DNA from 4 places in the Selenomonas sp. FOBRC9 genome. Region 2 is predicted to be linked to each of the others. Evidence: riboswitches for the same ligand, from Rfam matches in the RefSeq annotation. Region 2 holds a riboswitch; each other region holds the start of a gene.
The links. A riboswitch is a leader RNA that binds a small molecule or an ion and turns the genes downstream of it on or off. The one in region 2 is predicted to bind molybdenum cofactor.

Region 1 (4,400 bases), on a different contig from region 2:
CTCAACGGCGTGCTCGAGTTCCAAAAGTTCCATTGCAGCGCCTACTTTCCAAACGGACAGACGGGATAGTGACAGACCTTGCACTCCATGCACAGCCCGCCGATGCCGAGCCGGCGAATCTGACGCCGCGTCCACTCGCTCCCTGCCACAACGCGCGGCAGTACGATGTCAAAGATGGTCGCGGGCGAGTACATCACGCAGCCCGGCAGTCCCATGATGGGCACCTGCCGCCCCTCTTTTTCATAATACGAGAGCATGAACATCGCGCCCGGGAGTACGGGTGCGCCGTAGGTCACGATGCGCGCGCCCGTCGCCTTGATCGCGGCGGGCGTGCGGTCGTCGGGATCGACGCTCATGCCGCCCGTGCAGAGCACCATGTCCATCCCCATGTCGAGCAGCTCCGCGATCGCCGCGCGCGTGTGCTCCGTTCCGTCGTCCGAGAGACGGTGCTCGTCCACACGCAGCCCGAACGCGCGCAGCTTACTGTCAAGCACGGGCGTAAACGTATCCTTGATGCGCCCATGGAACACCTCGGAGCCTGTCGTCACGACGCCGACTTTCATTTTTCTGTATGGCAAAAGGCGCAGCAGCGGCTCATTGCCCGCCGCAACGCGTACCTGTTCCATAATTCCTTTTTCAATCACAAGAGGGATGACGCGCATCCCTGCGAGCTTTGCCCCCGCCTTCACCGGGTAATGCTGCGCGATCGTCGCGATCATCACGTCGTCGATGTCGTTCACCGCGTCAAGACGCTCCTCGTCGAGCTCAAAAACGCCGTCGACCGTCGCCTTCAGCTCGATCTTGCCCTCTTTCGGCTCGCTCGCCGTCATGTGCTCGTTTTGACAAAGATCGCGCAGGATCGCCGCCGCATCGTTCTCGTGCAGCATCCGCTCGTTCTCTTCCCACACATAGAGATGCTCCTTGCCCAGCCGCAGGAGCACGGGAATGTCGTCCAGCCGGATCACATCGCCCTTGCGGAACCGCGCGCCCTTCGTCCTGCCGCGCACAATCTCGGTAATGTCATGGCAAAGCGTCATACCGACCGCATCCTGCACACGCACCTCACGCATAGTCTCCCCCCGTTCCGTCGGTGCCGGCATCCGCGCGCCCCTATTCGCACAAATGCCGCAATATAATACACAGTTCGAACGAATCTAGAGCGACTCGTTTCAAATTAATATCTAGTTAAAACTCATTCTCACTTATACATTCTTTTTATTGATTATAGCACATCAAATAAATTTTCTCTATGACTTTTTTCACAGCAACCGTGCAAAATAACTAGAATAATTTTGCCTCTGAGCGGGCTCTCACAGTGTTTCTTTTCCATGAAAGTGACAAAAGGCATTGATTTTCTCCCACCACTAGGATATGATGAACACATTAGAACGGAAAGGAGGAGCATCATGCCGAATCTAACGCATTTCGACGAGCACGGCGCCGCCGTCATGGTCGACGTGAGCGGCAAGGAAACGACGCACCGCGAAGCCCTCGCGACGGGCATCATCCGCGTGAGCGAGGCGGTCTACGCCGCCATCGAGGACGGCACGGCGGCAAAGGGCGACGTCCTCGGCGTCGCGCGCATCGCGGGCATCATGGCGGCAAAGCACACATCGGACACGATCCCGCTCTGCCACCCGCTGCCCATCTCGAAATGCACCGTCGACTTCACGCTCACGCGCGATCCGCAGCCGATCGTCCGCGCCGCCGCGACCGTCAAGGTCACGGGCGAAACGGGCGTCGAGATGGAAGCCCTGCACGCCGTCAGCGTCGCGCTGCTGACCGTCTACGACATGTGCAAGGCGATCGACAAGCGCATGGAGATCACGGACATCCGCCTCGAACGCAAGTCCGGCGGCAAGAGCGGCACATTCATCCGCTGACCACAGTCCCCACGGGGAACTCCGAGCAGGACGGCTCTACGGCACGGCTACGAGCGCCTGCCTGACGCACGCGCGTCACGGGGTATGGGGGGAAACCGCCATGCCTGCCTATTTTTGTAAAGGAGCATACCAAATGAAACTGAACATCAAGAAAATGCTGACCGTCGCCGTCGCTTCGACGGCACTGCTCGCCGCAGGCTGCGGCGGCGACAAGGCGGCCGACGCGCCGAAAAAGGCCGCCGAAAACGTCGAGCTGCAGGTCTCAGCCGCGGCGAGCCTCACGGACGCGATGAAGGAACTCGCCACGATGTACGAGAAAGATCACGCGAACGTGAAGCTCGTCTATAACTTCGGCAGCAGCGGCGCCCTCCAGCAGGCGATCGAAAACGGCGGCGCCGCCGACGTATTCGTCTCCGCCGCACAAAAGCAGATGAACGCGCTCGATGAGAAGAAGCTCCTCGAGGGCGGCACGCGCGTCGACCTCCTCATCAACGACGTCGTCCTCATCACGGCGAAGGACAGCAAGCTGAACCTGCCCGACTTTAAGGCAGTGCTCGATCCCGCGGTCAAGCACATCGCGCTCGGCGAGCCGAAGGGCGTCCCCGTCGGACAGTACAGCGAAGAGGTCTTTACGAAGCTCGGCATCCTCGATCAGGTCAAAGAGCGTGCCGTCTACGGCTCCGACGTCCGTCAGGTGCTCGCATGGGTCGAGACGGGCGACGCGGACTGCGGCGTCGTCTACGCAACGGATGCAGCCGTCTCCGATAAGGTAAAGGTCGCCGCCGTCGCCCCCGCCGACACGCATAAGCCCATCGTCTACCCTGCCGCCGTCCTCAAGGATGCGCCGCATATGGAAGCCGCGAAAGAATTCCTCACATTCATTCAATCGGATGCAGCGAAGGAAGTCTTTAAGAAATACGGCTTTACCGTGAAATAATGACGGACGAAACGCTCTCACCGCTCATCATATCGCTTCAGGTCTCGGGACTTGCGACCGTGATCACATTCTTCGTCGGCATCGCGCTCGCATGGGGCGTTCTGCAGATTCGCAGCCGCTTTGTGAGCACCGCCGCCGACGCGATCATCACGCTCCCGCTCGTCCTGCCGCCGACCGTCGTCGGATTCTTCCTCCTGCTCTTTCTCGGAAAGCGCAGCGCCATCGGGAGTTTCCTCCTCTCGCTTGACTTGCCGCTCGTCTTTACATGGCGCGCGGCGGTCATCGCGGCGGTCATCGTGAGCCTGCCGCTCATGTACCGCACGGCGCGCGGCGCGTTCGAAGCGATCGACCGGAACATGATCCACGCGGCACAAACGCTCAGCGCCAGCAATTGGCGCATCTTTTGGCGCATCGTCCTGCCGAACGCGCGCCACGGCATCCTCGCGGGGCTTGTCCTCTCGTTTGCCCGTGCGCTCGGCGAGTTCGGCGCGACCATCATGTTCGCCGGCAACATCCCGCGGCACACGCAGACGATGTCGACCGCGATCTACGCGGCGGTGCAGGCAAACGACTACGACCTCGCGTTTCGCTGGGCGATCGTCATCTCGCTCTTTTCACTCGTCTTTATCGGCGCCATGAACCTCTATCTCAAGAGCGAGGTGCGCTGATGGAGCTGATCGTCAACATCGAAAAACGCCTGCGTGACTTCACGCTTGCAGCGGACTTTACCCTCACGGACACGACCCTCGTCCTCCTCGGCGCATCGGGCAGCGGCAAGAGCATGACGCTCAAGTGCATCGCGGGGCTCGAGCGGCCCGATCGCGGACAGATCGTGCTCAACGGACGCACTCTCTACGACAGTGCGAAGGACATCAACCTCCCGCCGCAGGCACGCAGCGTCGGCTACCTCTTTCAGAACTACGCCCTCTTTCCGAACATGACCGTGCGGGAGAACATCATCTTCGCACTCGATGGTTCGCGGGAAGAAAAGGAGCGCGTCTTTGCCGAAAACGTCGCACGCTTCTCCCTCGACGGGCTGGAGCATGCCTATCCTGCGGGGCTCTCGGGCGGACAGCAGCAGCGCGTCGCCTTTGCACGCATTCTCGCACGCGGCGCGGACGTGCTGCTCCTCGATGAGCCGCTCTCCGCTCTCGACACCCATCTCAAGTGGCAGATCGAAACGGCACTGCGCGAGATCCTCGCCATGCAGGACATCTCGGCAATCCTCGTCACCCACGACCGTGACGAGGCATTCCGCATCGCACGCGAGATCGCAACCGTCGACCGCGGACAACTTACGCCACCGATGGACAAACACGAACTCTTTCGGAATCCGAGCACGCGTGCCGCGACCACGCTCACGGGCTGCAAGAACATCTCTGCCGCCCGCCGCGTGGACGAAACGCACGTCACGGCGACCGACTGGGGCATCACGCTCGCCGTACCGCAGGAGGCCGCAGATCACCTAGAGGACATCCGATCCGTCGCCATCCGCGCGCACCATATGAGCATCGCCGAAACCGGCGCGGAGAACACATTCCCCGCCGCCGTCACCGAGATCATCGAGAGCACATTCTCCT
Region 2 (4,400 bases):
CGCCGAGGACGTTCACGAGCTTGACCTCGGGATGCTCCTGCATGAAGTTCTTCAGATACGGCTCATGCTGGAAGAAGTTCGCGTCGATTTCCTTGTCGTTCGTCGCGAGGTTTGGCTGCACATAGTCGTTGAACTCGACGATCTCGAGCTTCACACCGTCCTTTTCGAGCTCGGGCTTGATCGCCTCGAGGATCTCGGCATGGGGGACGGGGGAGGCGCCGACCTTGACGACCTTCTCCGATTTGGCGTTATTGTCTCCGCCGCCGCAGCCAACCATAGCGAGTGCTGCAATTGCGAGGACGAGGGTGAGCAGTTTTTTCATAGAGTACCTCCTTGTGGATAGAGATTACCTTTTATTCAGACGTGCGGCGAGGGCATTGCCCGCAAGCTGCACGAGCTGGACGAGGATGATGAGGATGACGACGGTCGCGATCATGATGTCGGGGCGGAACCGCTGGTAGCCGTAGCGGATCGCGAGGTCGCCGAGCCCACCGCCGCCGATCGCGCCCGCCATGGCGGATTCGCCGACGAGAGCGATGACGACGGTTGTGAGCTGACTGACGATGCCCGGCATGGACTCGGGGAGCAGCACGCGCGTGACGATCTGCATCGGAGTGGCGCCCATGGCGAGCGCGGCTTCGATGAGACCGTGCGGCACCTCGCGCAGAGACGTCTCGACCTGTCGTCCGATGAAGGGGACGGAGGCGATGACGAGCGGCACCATGGCGGCGGTTGTGCCGATGGCGGAGCCGACGATGAGACGTGTGAGCGGGATGATGGCGACCATGAGGATGATAAAGGGGACGGAACGCACAGCGTTGACGACGGCGCCGACGGTGCGGTTCACGCCCGGGGCGTCGAGGATCTCTCCCTTTGCCGTGACGTGCAGGAGCACGCCGAGCGGGATGCCGACGGCGCTCGCGATGATCATGCTGACGAGCACCATGTAGACGGTTTCGCCCAGCGCCTTAGTCAGCAGGGGCATCATTTCGGCGGACATAGCCGATCACCTCCTGTTTCAAATGCTGTGCGGACAGATACGAGATCGCCGCGTCGATCTCCGCGGTTTCGCCGCGCAGACCGATGATCATGCGCCCAAAGGGCTGATCCTTCATCTGGTCGAGCGTGCCGAAGAGCATCGTGACCTCGATATCGGGGAACAGGCGGATCATGTCGGCGAGTACGGGATCATCCGCGTTCTCGCCGAGGAAGGTGAGCCGCAGGAGCATGTAGCTGCCCGGCGTCGGCGACGCCTCGATCGGGTTGCCGCGGAACGCCGTCGGCAGGTCGTTCGAGAGCAGAACGCTGATAAATTCCTTCGTAATCGCTTGCCGGGGCTCGGTAAAGACATCTACAACGTCGCCCTCCTCTGCGATGACACCGCCGTCGAGCACGGCGACGCGGTCGCAGATGTCCTTGATGACCTGCATCTCGTGCGTGATGACGACGACCGTCAGACCGAGCCGGCGGTTGATGTCGCGGATGAGCGCGAGGATGGACTTCGTCGTCTGTGGGTCGAGCGCGGAGGTTGCCTCGTCACACAGCAGCACCTTTGGATCGCCCGCGAGCGCGCGCGCGATGCCAACGCGCTGTTTCTGCCCGCCCGAGAGATGGCTCGGATACGCGTCCGCCTTGTCCGCGAGACCGACGAGCGCGAGGAGCTCCGTGACCTTTGGGCGGATCTCCTCGGCGGAGCGTCCCGCGAGCCGCAGCGGAAAGGCGACGTTGTCGTAGACAGTCGCCGAGGACAGCAGGTTAAAATGCTGAAAGATCATGCCGATGTGGCGGCGCTCTTCGCGCAGTTCGCTCTCGCTCATCGCAGTCAGATCGCGTCCGTCAATGATCACCTCACCGCTTGTTGGGCGCTCGAGCAGATTGATGCATCGGATGAGCGTGGATTTGCCTGCGCCCGAGAGTCCGACGATGCCGTAGATCGTGCCGCGCTCGATGCGCAGATTGATGCCGCGCAGGGCGTGGACGTCGTCCGCGTATGTTTTAATGATATTTTTGAGTTCAATCATATACAGCCCTCCTTTGGGCAAGGTTAGAAACAAACGTAGCACAGACGAGAACTTTTGTCAATGTTTTCGGACGAATGCGAGAGGCTTTGCGCAACTTTTTTCAGATTTTTATCGGATGGGAAAAAGGCGGTGCAGATACTTGTATTGTGGACACCCTCATGCTATACTAATGAAAACTCCATAACGAGGTGTTTTTCGAGCCGTCGGCGCCTACGGCTTTGCTATGGCGCGGCGGCCTGACCGGGATTTTCACGGTCACGGGGGACGGATTGGAAACGGACGCCCCTTCCGCGGGCGCGCAGCGTCTGCATTGTAAAGGAAAACCGGCAGGAGCATGGTGCGCTTTTTCGCGTGCAGTCGATGCCCCCGGATTTCCGGCGGGCATTTTTTGATGCCCGGGCGATGGGATTTCGGCACATGCCGAGAAAGGGGAATTCAATGAGGGCAGGAACAGAGTTCATGCGGCGCATCTCGGCGCTGCTCGCGTGCGCGGTCACTGCGGCGGCCCTGCTCACGGGCTGCGGGCAGACGGCAAAACAGGCGGCGGAGCAGACCTCTGCACAGGAGACGTACAAGTTTACGGATCAGGCGGGAAACGCGGTCGAGGTCAAGGCACCCGTCGAGCGCATGGTCGTCCTCCAGCATCATTCGCTCGACATCATCTGCCAACTCGGCGGACAGGACAAGATTGTCGGCGTCGAGTCGACGTGGCAGCGCGATCTCGGCGACTACATCGCGGACATCTGGCCCGCGATCAAGGAGATGAAAACACCCGGCACGCTCTCGCAGCCCAACATCGAGGAGATCGCCGCGCTCAAGCCCGACATCGTGATCGTCGCCTCGCAGTCGGATCAGGCATCCGCGGCAAAGCTGCGCGAGATGGGCATCCCCGTTGCGGTCATTTCTCTGCGCGGCGAGGGCAAGCAGGCGGAGGCGCAGAATCCGCGCCTTTCCAATGCGGACAAGGCGTATACGGACGGGCTGCATAACGCGATCGAGATCCTCGGACACCTCACGGGACGCGATGCGAAGGCAAAGGAGCTCTGGGCGTTCGCCGAGGAGAGCCGCGCGATCGTCGAGAAAGCGGTCGGCGACATCCCCGATGCGGAGCGCGTGACGGCGATCCCCGTGTCGAGCAAGCACATGGTCTACGGCAACGATAAATATGTCGGCTGTATGCTTCTGCGCGCGGGCGCGGTGAACCCGGCGGCGAAGGACATTCAAGGCAACGGCGAATACAACGTCGAGTCGCTGGCAAAGTGGAACCCCGACGTCATCATCTCGCAGGATCGCTATCCCGAGGTCTACAAGGAGCTTACGACCGATCCCGCCTATGCACAGCTGCGCGCTGTGCAGAACGGGAACGTCATCAACGCGCCGTACTGGGCAAAGCCGTGGGGCAACCCGGACGCGGATTCCGTTGCACTCGGCGAGCTGTGGCTCGCGCACATGTTCTACCCGAGCAAGGTGAGCGCGGACGTTGTGCTAGAGCGCGCAAAGGCGTTCTACGAGACGTTCTACGGCGTGCCGTTCACGGGCACGGTGGATGCGGGAATCAAGGCAAAATGACGGGAACAAAATTGTTCACCCATGGGGGGCGGGGCGCACTGTGCGTCCTGCTCCCTTTGGCGTGTATCCTATTTTCACTGACACTCGGAGCGTACTATATCCCCGTGGAGCACGTCTTTCACATCCTCACCGCAGACGTGACAGGGACGCTTCCCGCGGATATCATGCCCATGGAGGTCTCGATGATCTACGACGTGCGCCTGCCGCGCGTCGTCGCCGCCGTGCTCGCGGGCTGCGGGCTGGCGGTCGCGGGCGGCGTCTTTCAGGCGCTCTTTGGCAACCCGCTCGCCAGTCCCTACACCCTCGGCGTCAGCAACGGTGCGGGCTTCGGCGCGGCGCTTGCCATCGTGCTCACGACGAGCGCGGCGGCGGTGCAGATCTCTGCGCTCGCGTTCGGCATCGTCTCGGTCGGGCTGACCTTCCTCCTCGCAGGGCGCAAGAGGAGCGCGCCCGTGACCATGATCCTCTCGGGGATGCTTGTCAGCGCTTTTTTCTCCTCGCTCGTCGCGCTGCTGAAATTCACCGCCGACCCGCAGGAAAAACTCCCGCAGATCGTCTACTGGCTCATGGGCTCGCTCGCGAGCGTGCGCTATGACGGCCTGCTGCTCGTCCTGCCCGCGTATATCGCCGCACTCGCGCTGCTCCTCCTCTATCGCTGGCGCATCAATATTCTCAGCATGGGAACGCAGGAGGCGCGCTCGATGGGCGTCTCCGTTACGCGCGACCGCGCCCTCATCATCCTCGCGGCAACGCTCCTCACCTCGCTCGTCGTCAGCTTTTCCGGCATCATCGGTTGGGTCGGCATCGTCA
Region 3 (4,400 bases), on a different contig from region 2:
ACGCCGAGTACCTTCGTCACGGCGTCGACCTGATCGACGATCATCTGCTCCGCCCATGTGAGCTGCCCAAGGAGCCCCTGTTTTGCCTTCGTATAGAGGACGATGTAGCGGGCGAGGGGGCCGACCTCGCAGAGCTTGCCGCGCCATTTCGGCGTCTTGAGCCAAGAGTATTTGCCCTGTTCGTTGAGCGCCTTCCACTCGGTCTTTGTGCCTTCCTTCGGCTCGGTGTAGTTCGGGTCGGTGACGCCCTCCCACGGATGGAGCGCGTTCTTGTCGCCATTCGGATATTTGTACCACGCGTGATCGACGCTCTCGGCGATGCCCGCGGGATCGGAGACGTCCTCCATCGTGAACTCATGCACCTTTGCCTGCATGACGCCGCCCGCGAAGTCCTCGACGACGCCGTTGCAGCGCACGAGGAGGTTCTTGAAGAAATCGCCGTTCGTTGCGCCCGCGAAGGGTTCCTCGGGGAACATGCCGAACGCGAGGCAGCGCTTTTTCGCAAGTCCGCCGCCGTGTGTATAGCCCTGCTTGACGTACATCGCGCCGATGGCGAGGACGTCCGGGAGATAGTAGTCGTTCATCATGTCCCGCGCCGCGTTGATGGAGCGGTCGACGATAGCGAGCCGCGCCGCATTGATCGGGGCGTTGCCGTCCTCCATGGAGATGGAGCAGGGCATCCCGCCGAGAACGTAGTGCGGGTGCGGGTTCTTGCCGCCGAAGACGACGTGCGGGATAACGAGATCCTTTTGCTTGTCGAGCATCTCGAGGTAATGCGAGATCGCCATGAGATGCACCTCGGGCGGCAGCATCTGAAAGTCCGGATGATCCCACCACTGTGCGGAGAAGATGCCGAGCTGTCCGCTCTCGATGATCTTTTGAATCTTTGCCTTGAGCGCGGCGTAGTAGGAGGGCGTCGCGACAGGCATATCGTGCGGGTACGCCTCGGTGTCGAGTCCCGCGGGGCCGCGGAAGGGGAGGCGGTAGGTATCGAGCACCGTATTCTGGAGCGCCGCCGTCGCTGCGGGGTCGGCTTTGAGCGCTTCGATGGGGCTGACCCAGTCGAGCGCGTGCAGATGATAGAAGTGGACAATATGATCGTGTTCTCCGAGCGATGCCGCGATGATGTTGCGAATGTAATGCGCGTTCTTCGGGATCGTGATGCCGAACGCATCCTCCACGGCGCGCAGACAGCCGAGCGCATGGGACGACGTGCAGACGCCGCAGATGCGCTGGATATATGCCCACGCGTCGCGCGGGTCACGGTCGTGCATGACGAGCTCGAGCCCGCGCCATGCCGTGCCGGAAGAGATCGCATCCTGTACTTTCCCCGTTGCCTCGTCGACCTGAATCTCGACGCGCAGATGTCCCTCAATGCGGGTGATGGGGTCTACAACAACGTGTTTCATTCGTGCACCTCTTTCTCATGCGCGGCGAGTTCTTTCTCATGCATACGTTTCTGCACGAGACTTGCGCCCGCGTGCGCCGCAACGCCGACCGCAGTCGCCACGGCAAGACCTGCGCCGACCATGTCGACGTCGATGCCGTTATACTCCGGGAGACGGCGCGAGAACGGCGCCTGATCCCAGAAGTTCGCATTGCTGCACCCGATGCACGGCGCACCCGACTGGATCGGATACGACATGCCCTGGTACCAGCGGAGATTGCCGCAGGAGTTATAGGTCTCGGGGCCCCTGCAGCCGAGGTGATAGAGACACCAGCCCGCCTTTGCGCCCTCGTCGTCAAAGCGCTCGGCGAACATGCCCGCGTCGAAGAACGGGCGGCGGTAGCAGGTGTCGTGAATACGGTTGCCGTAGAACTGTTTCGGCCGTCCCTCCGCATCGAGCGGCGGCAGCGTGCCAAAGAGGGCGACGTGCATGAGAACGCCCGTCATGACCTCCGGGATCGGCGGGCAGCCGGGGACGGCGATGTAGGGTTTCGCTCCGATGAGCGAGCGGATGCCGCGCGACTCCGTGGGATTCGGCGCCGCCGCCTGAATACCTCCCGAGGTGGCGCAGGTGCCGTAGGCGACAACCGCCTTTGCGCCCGCGGCGACGCGTTTGAGCGTGTGCTCGAAGGAATGCCCGCCCGACATGCAGGTGTATGCATGTGTGCCGACCGCAACGCCGCCCTCGACGGCGAGAATGTATTCGCCGTGATACTTCTCCATTGTCTTTTCGAGGTGCTCCTCGAACGGCGCGCCGCAGCCCGCGCTCAGCACATGGCTGTATTCGAGCGCAATGCAGTTCAGTACGAGGTCGGAGGCGAGCGGCGCCCCCGAGCGGATGAACGACTCGTCACAGCCCGTACACTCGTGGCCGTGCAGCCAAATGACGACCGGCAGCGGTTTGACCTCCGCCGCCTCAACGACCTTCGTGAGGTTGTCCGTGCTCAATCCCATGAGCGACGTCAGCGTGACGCAGGCTTTCAAAAAGCTGCGCCGGCTCATACCCTTCGCCAGGTATGCCTCCCATAGACTCTCCCTCTTGTCCACGCTCCTGCCTCCTAACAATAATACACAGGCGATTGCCTTTCGGCACGGATAATAAATTCTTCCTATGAAGATTTTTTATTATTATACACCCGACGGGGCGAAGAAGATATATAATTCGCCCTCTTCCTCCAATCATTTTTATCTGCGCCAATCCCAACTTTATATATAAAAAGGGGACCGCCTCCCGTGCCAAATGCACGACAAACAATCCCTCTGCATCCTGCGCGGCTGCTCATTCCGCACGGTAAGATCGCAAGCAGGTCTTGCGGCAGCGGTTATTCGTCGTTTCCTTTTCGATACGGGAAGGCGCGCGCATTTCTGCGCGTACCCGGTGCGCGCGGGGCGGAAGTCCCCCGGCGCAGGCGCAATATCATAGGCGAAGCCCTTAGATATTTTTGCTCGGAAACGCGGGACGATAGTAATTCTCTATCTGCCCCATAGTTATTTAATGATAACTTCATACTATCAGGATTCACGCCCGCTGTCAATAATCTACGCGAATACTACGGTAAAATTTTATTTATTGTTTGAATTTCAGCCTGTGCGCGAGTTTTTTCACCGTATCGCGCTCCTTCTCCGCCATGGTGTCCGGGCGGATCTCTGCCGGCTCACCGTCGCGTGCGCTGTCGGCGAGTACCTTTTCGTCCGCGCCGACGGCAATCACCGCGTAGGTGCTGACCGTATTTTTCTTGAGATCCATGACCCGCCGCTGGAGTGTGTAGCGCAGCTCTTTGTAGTCCTCGTCGTGCATGGCGTCCGCGAACTGCGCACGACCGAACTCGTTGTAGAGGATGAGCTGCCAGTAGGAAATGGTGCCGTCTTTATTCCGGTGCATTTTGCCGCGGTCAACGAACCACCCGCGCCGCTCGTCGCCCTCAACGAAGACCCAGTGCCCCTCTGCAAGTGTGGGCGCTTTGAGATGGGGATTTACTTCGTAGATCTTATCGATCAGCTTTTCGATCTCCGCGGTCACCTCGTCCACGGCGGCATTGATCTCATCCTCATCTTCCGTATCCGCCGTCCTGTCTGCGGCCATGGCGCTCTGCCATGCGTCCTTATCGCCGACATACGCATACCCCACCGGGCGGTCGTCTTTCGTGGGCGGGGCATCCGTTTCGTGTGCGGCATCGGCGCGCGCACCATGCTCATCGGATGATACAGTGCTTTTTTCCTCTGTGCTGTCTTGGCCGCTTTCCTTGCCATCCTGTTTGACGCGGGTATCCTGCGGTTCCTCAACTTCGCCGCCGAGTTCGTCCATCTCCTCGGCGAGCTTCTTATCCTCGCTTGCGGGAGCGTCGTTCTTCGCCTCGTCTGCAGATGTTTCCTCCGCTGTGGTCACCGTGTGGCTCTCCGATTTCTCCGCTGCGATACCGCAAACGGGGAGGAGTAAAATCCCTGCAGCGAGAAGATATGCGAACGATTTTGTTTGCATGACAAGATTCCTTTCTCTCTATCTCTCTATCAAAGGTACGGTGCCGGGTTCACGGGCTGTCCGTTCAGGCGCACCTCATAGTGCAGGTGCGGCCCGGTGGAATGCCCTGTCGAGCCGACATAGGCGATGATCTGACCGCGGCGCACCTGTTCGCCCGCCGTAACGGCAACCGCCGAGGCGTGCCCGTAGCGGGTCATGACACCATTTCCATGATCGATATCAACCATGTTGCCGTAGCCGCTCCCGCTCCACCCGGCGGCAGTGACGACGCCGTCGGCAGTCGCCGTGATGGGTGTGCCGGTGTCGGCGGCAATATCGATGCCCTGATGGAACTCCGCTCCGCCAAAACGCAGACCGTAGGGCGAGCTGATGAAGCCGTCCGTCGGCCATCCGGTCGGGGTCGTGACGGGCGCTGTGCCGCCAAGGCCAGACGCTCCCGGGTAGTTCTTCTGCACGATGCCGCTGAGTTCATCG
Region 4 (4,400 bases), on a different contig from region 2:
GCCGTGGGTGATCTACTCCATCACGGATGAGAACGTATTTGTTGGTGAAGCGCGCAACATGGTGATCTTTTCTGTTGTGTTGGCGATTATCTGCGCGGCCGCCCTTGTTGTTGTATTGGCACTCTTTGTTAAAAAGCGTCTCATCACACCGATCAGTGACGTCTGCGGCGTTTTGACCCGATTTGCAGATCTTGATCTCGATAAGGACAAGGGAGCGAAGGTGCGTACACATGCTTCTCGCAGCGATGAGATCGGCATGATGGTAACGGCGCTCTCACGTATGGCAAACAGTTTGCGAGAGATCATTGGAAAGATCAACGGTGCGTCTCAGTCCGTCGCCGCGACGAGCGAAGAGCTGACTGCGACTGCGCAGAACACCTCGCATTCGGCGGAGGAAGTGCGCAAAGGCATTCACGGCATCGCCGAGAGTGCGCGCGTACAGGTCAAGGATACGCAGGATGCCGTGGATCACACCAACGAGATTTTGCAGCTCCTCGAAGCCAACGACAAGGTCATGGAGGAGATGAACGAGGCGACCGCGAACATCGCGAAGCGCCAGACCGAGGGCGCGGAGATCTTGACCGATCTCCTCAAGAAGTCTGCCGAGACTTCCGATGCGACGCAGGAAGTCTCGCGCGTCGTCGAGGAGACGAATCAGAGCGCGGAGCGCATCGAAGAGGCGAGCGCGATGATCCAGTCCATCTCCGAGCAGACGAACCTCCTCGCGCTCAACGCGGCCATCGAGGCTGCGCGCGCGGGTGAAGCGGGACGCGGGTTTGCCGTCGTCGCCGAGGAGATCCGCAAACTCGCCGAGCAGTCGCGCGGCTTTACGGATGAGATCAGCGGCATCATCGGTGAGCTCAAGACCAAAGCGCAGCAGGCGGTCGATACCATGGAAGTCTCGAAGAAACTGGTTGAAGAGAGCAACGTCAACCTCGGACGCACACAGCGGCGCTTTGACATGATCGCAGAGGCAGTCGCAGGAGCGAACAGAGTCGTCACGAAGCTGAACGAGTCCTCCAAGCGCCTCAATGAGAAGAACCAAGCGATCGCCGCAGTCTCCGCGAAACTTATGGACATGGCGCACGAGAACGATGTCACGACTGACGAAGCTGAGGCATCCGTCGATACGCAGACGCAGGCGCTCGCCGACATCGCCGAGGCAAGCGAAAGCCTCGCACAGATCGCAACCGATCTGCAGAATGAGGTGGGGCGGTTTAACGTCTAAAAGGAAAGCAGCCATTTCATCAATAAAAAGGGCGGCACATCAACGTATATTTGTACCGATGTGCCGTCCTTTTGATGTAGTCGTTCATATATGGGGAAGGTGTGAAAAAAGTCATTGACACTTGTTAATTCTCTTTGATAAAATTAATTATAAATTGTAAAATAAACGAGTTCCGAGCAAAGATACCTACGGGGAGCACCTATGGTATCGCGCCTGAGCAATCTGCTCACAGGGGAACGGCGGAAACGCCGCGCCCTTCCGTACTGAAAAGGAAATCGGCAGCGACCGCTGTGACGGAGCATGAAACCGGCAGGGGAACTGTTTGCTGTGCCGACGGTACGGGAAACGGTTCTTTTTTATTATATGCGGTTCATAGCTGTAAAGAGAAAGGGAGATTGGTATGAATAAAAAGAGCGCGTATCGGTTGGCTCTTGCCGCAGCGGTTACGGCGGGACTGGGCTTTGCGTTCCTGCCTCAGGCGCAGGCGGCATCGACGGTTGAGCCGTATGAGACAGGCGACGTTGTTGTCGAGGCGGATGGGGTTGATAAGTATCTCGTCACGACGAATACCATCACGGCGGAGGAGATCAAGGATCGCGGCTATCGCGACCTCTCAGAGATCCTCTCGCAGGTGCCGGGGCTTTACATGGCACCTGCCGATAAGAACAGTAAGATGGTCCGTATCCGCGGTGCGGCAGCCGATCAGACGAAAGTCTATATTGACGGTGTACCGACATTCCCCCTTACGGGAATTGCATCTAATGCGGCAGCTGATCTTTCCACAATCCCCGCGGACAGCATCGCAAAGGTTGAGATCATCAAGGGACCCGGCCCTGTGCGATACGGTACGGACTATAAGGGCGGCGTAATCCTCGTTACAACGAAGGACGGTGAAGGCGCAGGAAGATTACACTTGCATCTTGGCGGCGGCTCACATCATGCTTATGATATGCGTATCGGCTACAGCGGCAGCGATAGGAACGTCAGCTACGCCGTGAATGTCTCGCGCCGCCATACGAATGGCTATCAGCCGAATGAAGAGAATACGAAAACCTATTTCGACGGAAAGATCAAGGTCAAGACGGCGGAAAAATCTACGCTGACACTCAGCGGCTACTATTCCAATATGGATGCCGAGATTGCCAATAATATTGATCCGGTGACAGGAGCGGTGCTCAATAACGGAACAAACTGGTCTGTTGCGGCAGGGAACGGCATCACGAGGCCGATGAAACAGAATAACAAAACACGGGATTGGCATTATGACGGCTTTAAGCAGTCGAATATTGCCCTTCAGTTCGAGAGCCGCCCGAGTGATAAGTGGCAGTATGATGTGCAGTATTATCATTTGGTTGATGATAATAATTTATGGGTGCGGAACCTGTTGACCAGAGAAGGCGGGAGTCTCACACACTTTACCGCAGGCGCACCTCAGTGGTATCGCAGCGGGTGGTTTTCGAAGGGAAACGGTATTGAGACCAATGCCTCCGCGGCACTTGGAGCAAAACATCAGCTCGGCTTTGGTGCGAAATATATAAAGATTGACTGGCATACGGACGAGAATAATACCGGTTACAGCGAGCGTGGTGCGGATAAGAGGCAAGCGTTCTATGTGGAGGATGCATGGAGTTTTGACGCACGTACCCGCATGACGCTGGGGCTCCGTTATGAGAGCGTAGCGCAGGATCACGCGAGTTCAAGTGAAACAAAACAAGAAAGTAAAGAACACGCAACTGACCCTGTGCTTAATATTACACACGATCTGACGAAGGATGATACTGTTCGATTTTCAGCCGGGCGTACGCATTTCTTTGTTCAGGCAAAGAGTGCAGCGACGAATATCCGTCAAGGCATTCCTATACCGAAACCGGAACGCAACCGAAACTATGAGATCGGCTGGAAGCATCGGTTCGGATCGCAGGCATCGCTCGATCTTTCTATATTCCGGACGGACGTAACGGATCGCATCACGCGCATTGTTCGGGGAGGTCCATACTACAATGTCGACCGGACGCGTATCCGTGGTCTGGAACTTGGCTATCGGCAAACCTTTAGCAGCCGTTGGCATGGTTTTGCCAACTATACATGGATGAAAGCTGAAGACATAACGGGCGGAAACACAACAGATGCGACGGGGCTGCCGAAACAGATGTTCAATCTTGGTGCGACCTATCGTATGGGCAAATGGCGCTCGACACTTTTGGGGCGCGCTGTCAGCGGGTGGACAAACGGCAGCGGCAGACCGAACAGCAAGGGATACCTCACAATGGATCTCGACCTGCGATATCGCCCGCAGACCGATTTAGAGTGCTTCCTACGCGTGAATAATATCTTTAATACGGACTACCAGGACAAGCTCTATCATGATGCACAGGGCGCAAACGTCATGCTTGGCGTCGAGATGGATTTCTAAGCATTTAGGTCACAAAAGAAACGCAATCCTATCGTTCCGTGGGGGACGAGGGATTGCGTTCTTTCGTAGCATGAAGTATCTTTAGTATATGAACATGGGGACATAGAAGCGCGGAATGGTACGCCGTCGTCTATCGAAGGAAGGAGAATTTATCCATCTGTCTCGATGTTGTTCAGCCGCCATGCATCGGGGGAGGGCGGCATAATATGGGGGATGTTTATGTTCTAATGTCAATGGGCAGCTCTTCAAAACGACGGCATACAATTTTGTACCATCTTGGATAAATGGTTCGATTCGCGTGCACCTAACATCGTGTGCAAACATCATGATATACGCGCGCCCCGTAGGGGCACGGCGGTGCCGTGCCCTTGGACAACATACGCACGCCATGCAATAGGACGAAAGCCGATACACATACACTTTACATGATAGGAGCAGGAGGAAAGCCGTGTCGTATGATCCCTCCGTACATCATCGCCGCAGCATTCGCATAAAAAGGATACGATTATACACAAAACGGCGCATATTTTATTACTGTATGCACCTACCGGCATCGTCCTTTGTTTGGAAAAATAAAACAGGGGGAAATGATATGCAACCCGTTTGGCGATATTGTGGTGGATGAATGGCTAAAGACCGGGCTTTTACGATCATATGTCCTGATAGACGAATGGGTTGTGATGCCAAATCACTTTCATGGGATATTGTTTTTGGATACGCAGCAACCACGTGCCGATAAGGAACATACCGGCAGAGTGG

Region 1: it holds a riboswitch for molybdenum cofactor, as region 2 does, so the genes downstream of both, modA (molybdate ABC transporter substrate-binding protein) here and HMPREF1147_RS09235 (ABC transporter substrate-binding protein) in region 2, are expected to answer to the same signal.
Region 3: it holds a riboswitch for molybdenum cofactor, as region 2 does, so the genes downstream of both, HMPREF1147_RS10385 (hydrogenase small subunit) here and HMPREF1147_RS09235 (ABC transporter substrate-binding protein) in region 2, are expected to answer to the same signal.
Region 4: it holds a riboswitch for molybdenum cofactor, as region 2 does, so the genes downstream of both, HMPREF1147_RS03490 (TonB-dependent siderophore receptor) here and HMPREF1147_RS09235 (ABC transporter substrate-binding protein) in region 2, are expected to answer to the same signal.

What each region holds. Positions count from the first base shown of each region.
Region 1 covers NZ_ALJR01000003.1:3,688-8,087, forward strand. The annotation lists gene glp (gephyrin-like molybdotransferase Glp) at 1-33, opposite strand, end outside; gene HMPREF1147_RS00530 (molybdopterin-binding protein) at 42-1,070, opposite strand; gene moaC (cyclic pyranopterin monophosphate synthase MoaC) at 1,407-1,883, shown strand; molybdenum cofactor riboswitch at 1,895-2,020, shown strand; gene modA (molybdate ABC transporter substrate-binding protein) at 2,017-2,820, shown strand; gene modB (molybdate ABC transporter permease subunit) at 2,820-3,488, shown strand; gene HMPREF1147_RS00550 (sulfate/molybdate ABC transporter ATP-binding protein) at 3,488-4,400, shown strand, end outside.
Region 2 covers NZ_ALJR01000039.1:67,727-72,126, reverse strand. The annotation lists gene HMPREF1147_RS09250 (MetQ/NlpA family ABC transporter substrate-binding protein) at 1-322, opposite strand, end outside; gene HMPREF1147_RS09245 (methionine ABC transporter permease) at 347-1,000, opposite strand; gene HMPREF1147_RS09240 (methionine ABC transporter ATP-binding protein) at 969-2,021, opposite strand; molybdenum cofactor riboswitch at 2,203-2,358, shown strand; gene HMPREF1147_RS09235 (ABC transporter substrate-binding protein) at 2,460-3,590, shown strand; gene HMPREF1147_RS09230 (iron ABC transporter permease) at 3,647-4,400, shown strand, end outside.
Region 3 covers NZ_ALJR01000044.1:66,011-70,410, reverse strand. The annotation lists gene HMPREF1147_RS10390 (nickel-dependent hydrogenase large subunit) at 1-1,409, opposite strand, end outside; gene HMPREF1147_RS10385 (hydrogenase small subunit) at 1,406-2,494, opposite strand; molybdenum cofactor riboswitch at 2,769-2,911, opposite strand; gene HMPREF1147_RS10380 (hypothetical protein) at 3,015-3,926, opposite strand; gene HMPREF1147_RS10375 (M23 family metallopeptidase) at 3,956-4,400, opposite strand, start outside.
Region 4 covers NZ_ALJR01000012.1:142,908-147,307, forward strand. The annotation lists gene HMPREF1147_RS03485 (methyl-accepting chemotaxis protein) at 1-1,228, shown strand, start outside; molybdenum cofactor riboswitch at 1,387-1,518, shown strand; gene HMPREF1147_RS03490 (TonB-dependent siderophore receptor) at 1,629-3,641, shown strand; gene HMPREF1147_RS03495 (transposase) at 4,172-4,400, shown strand, end outside.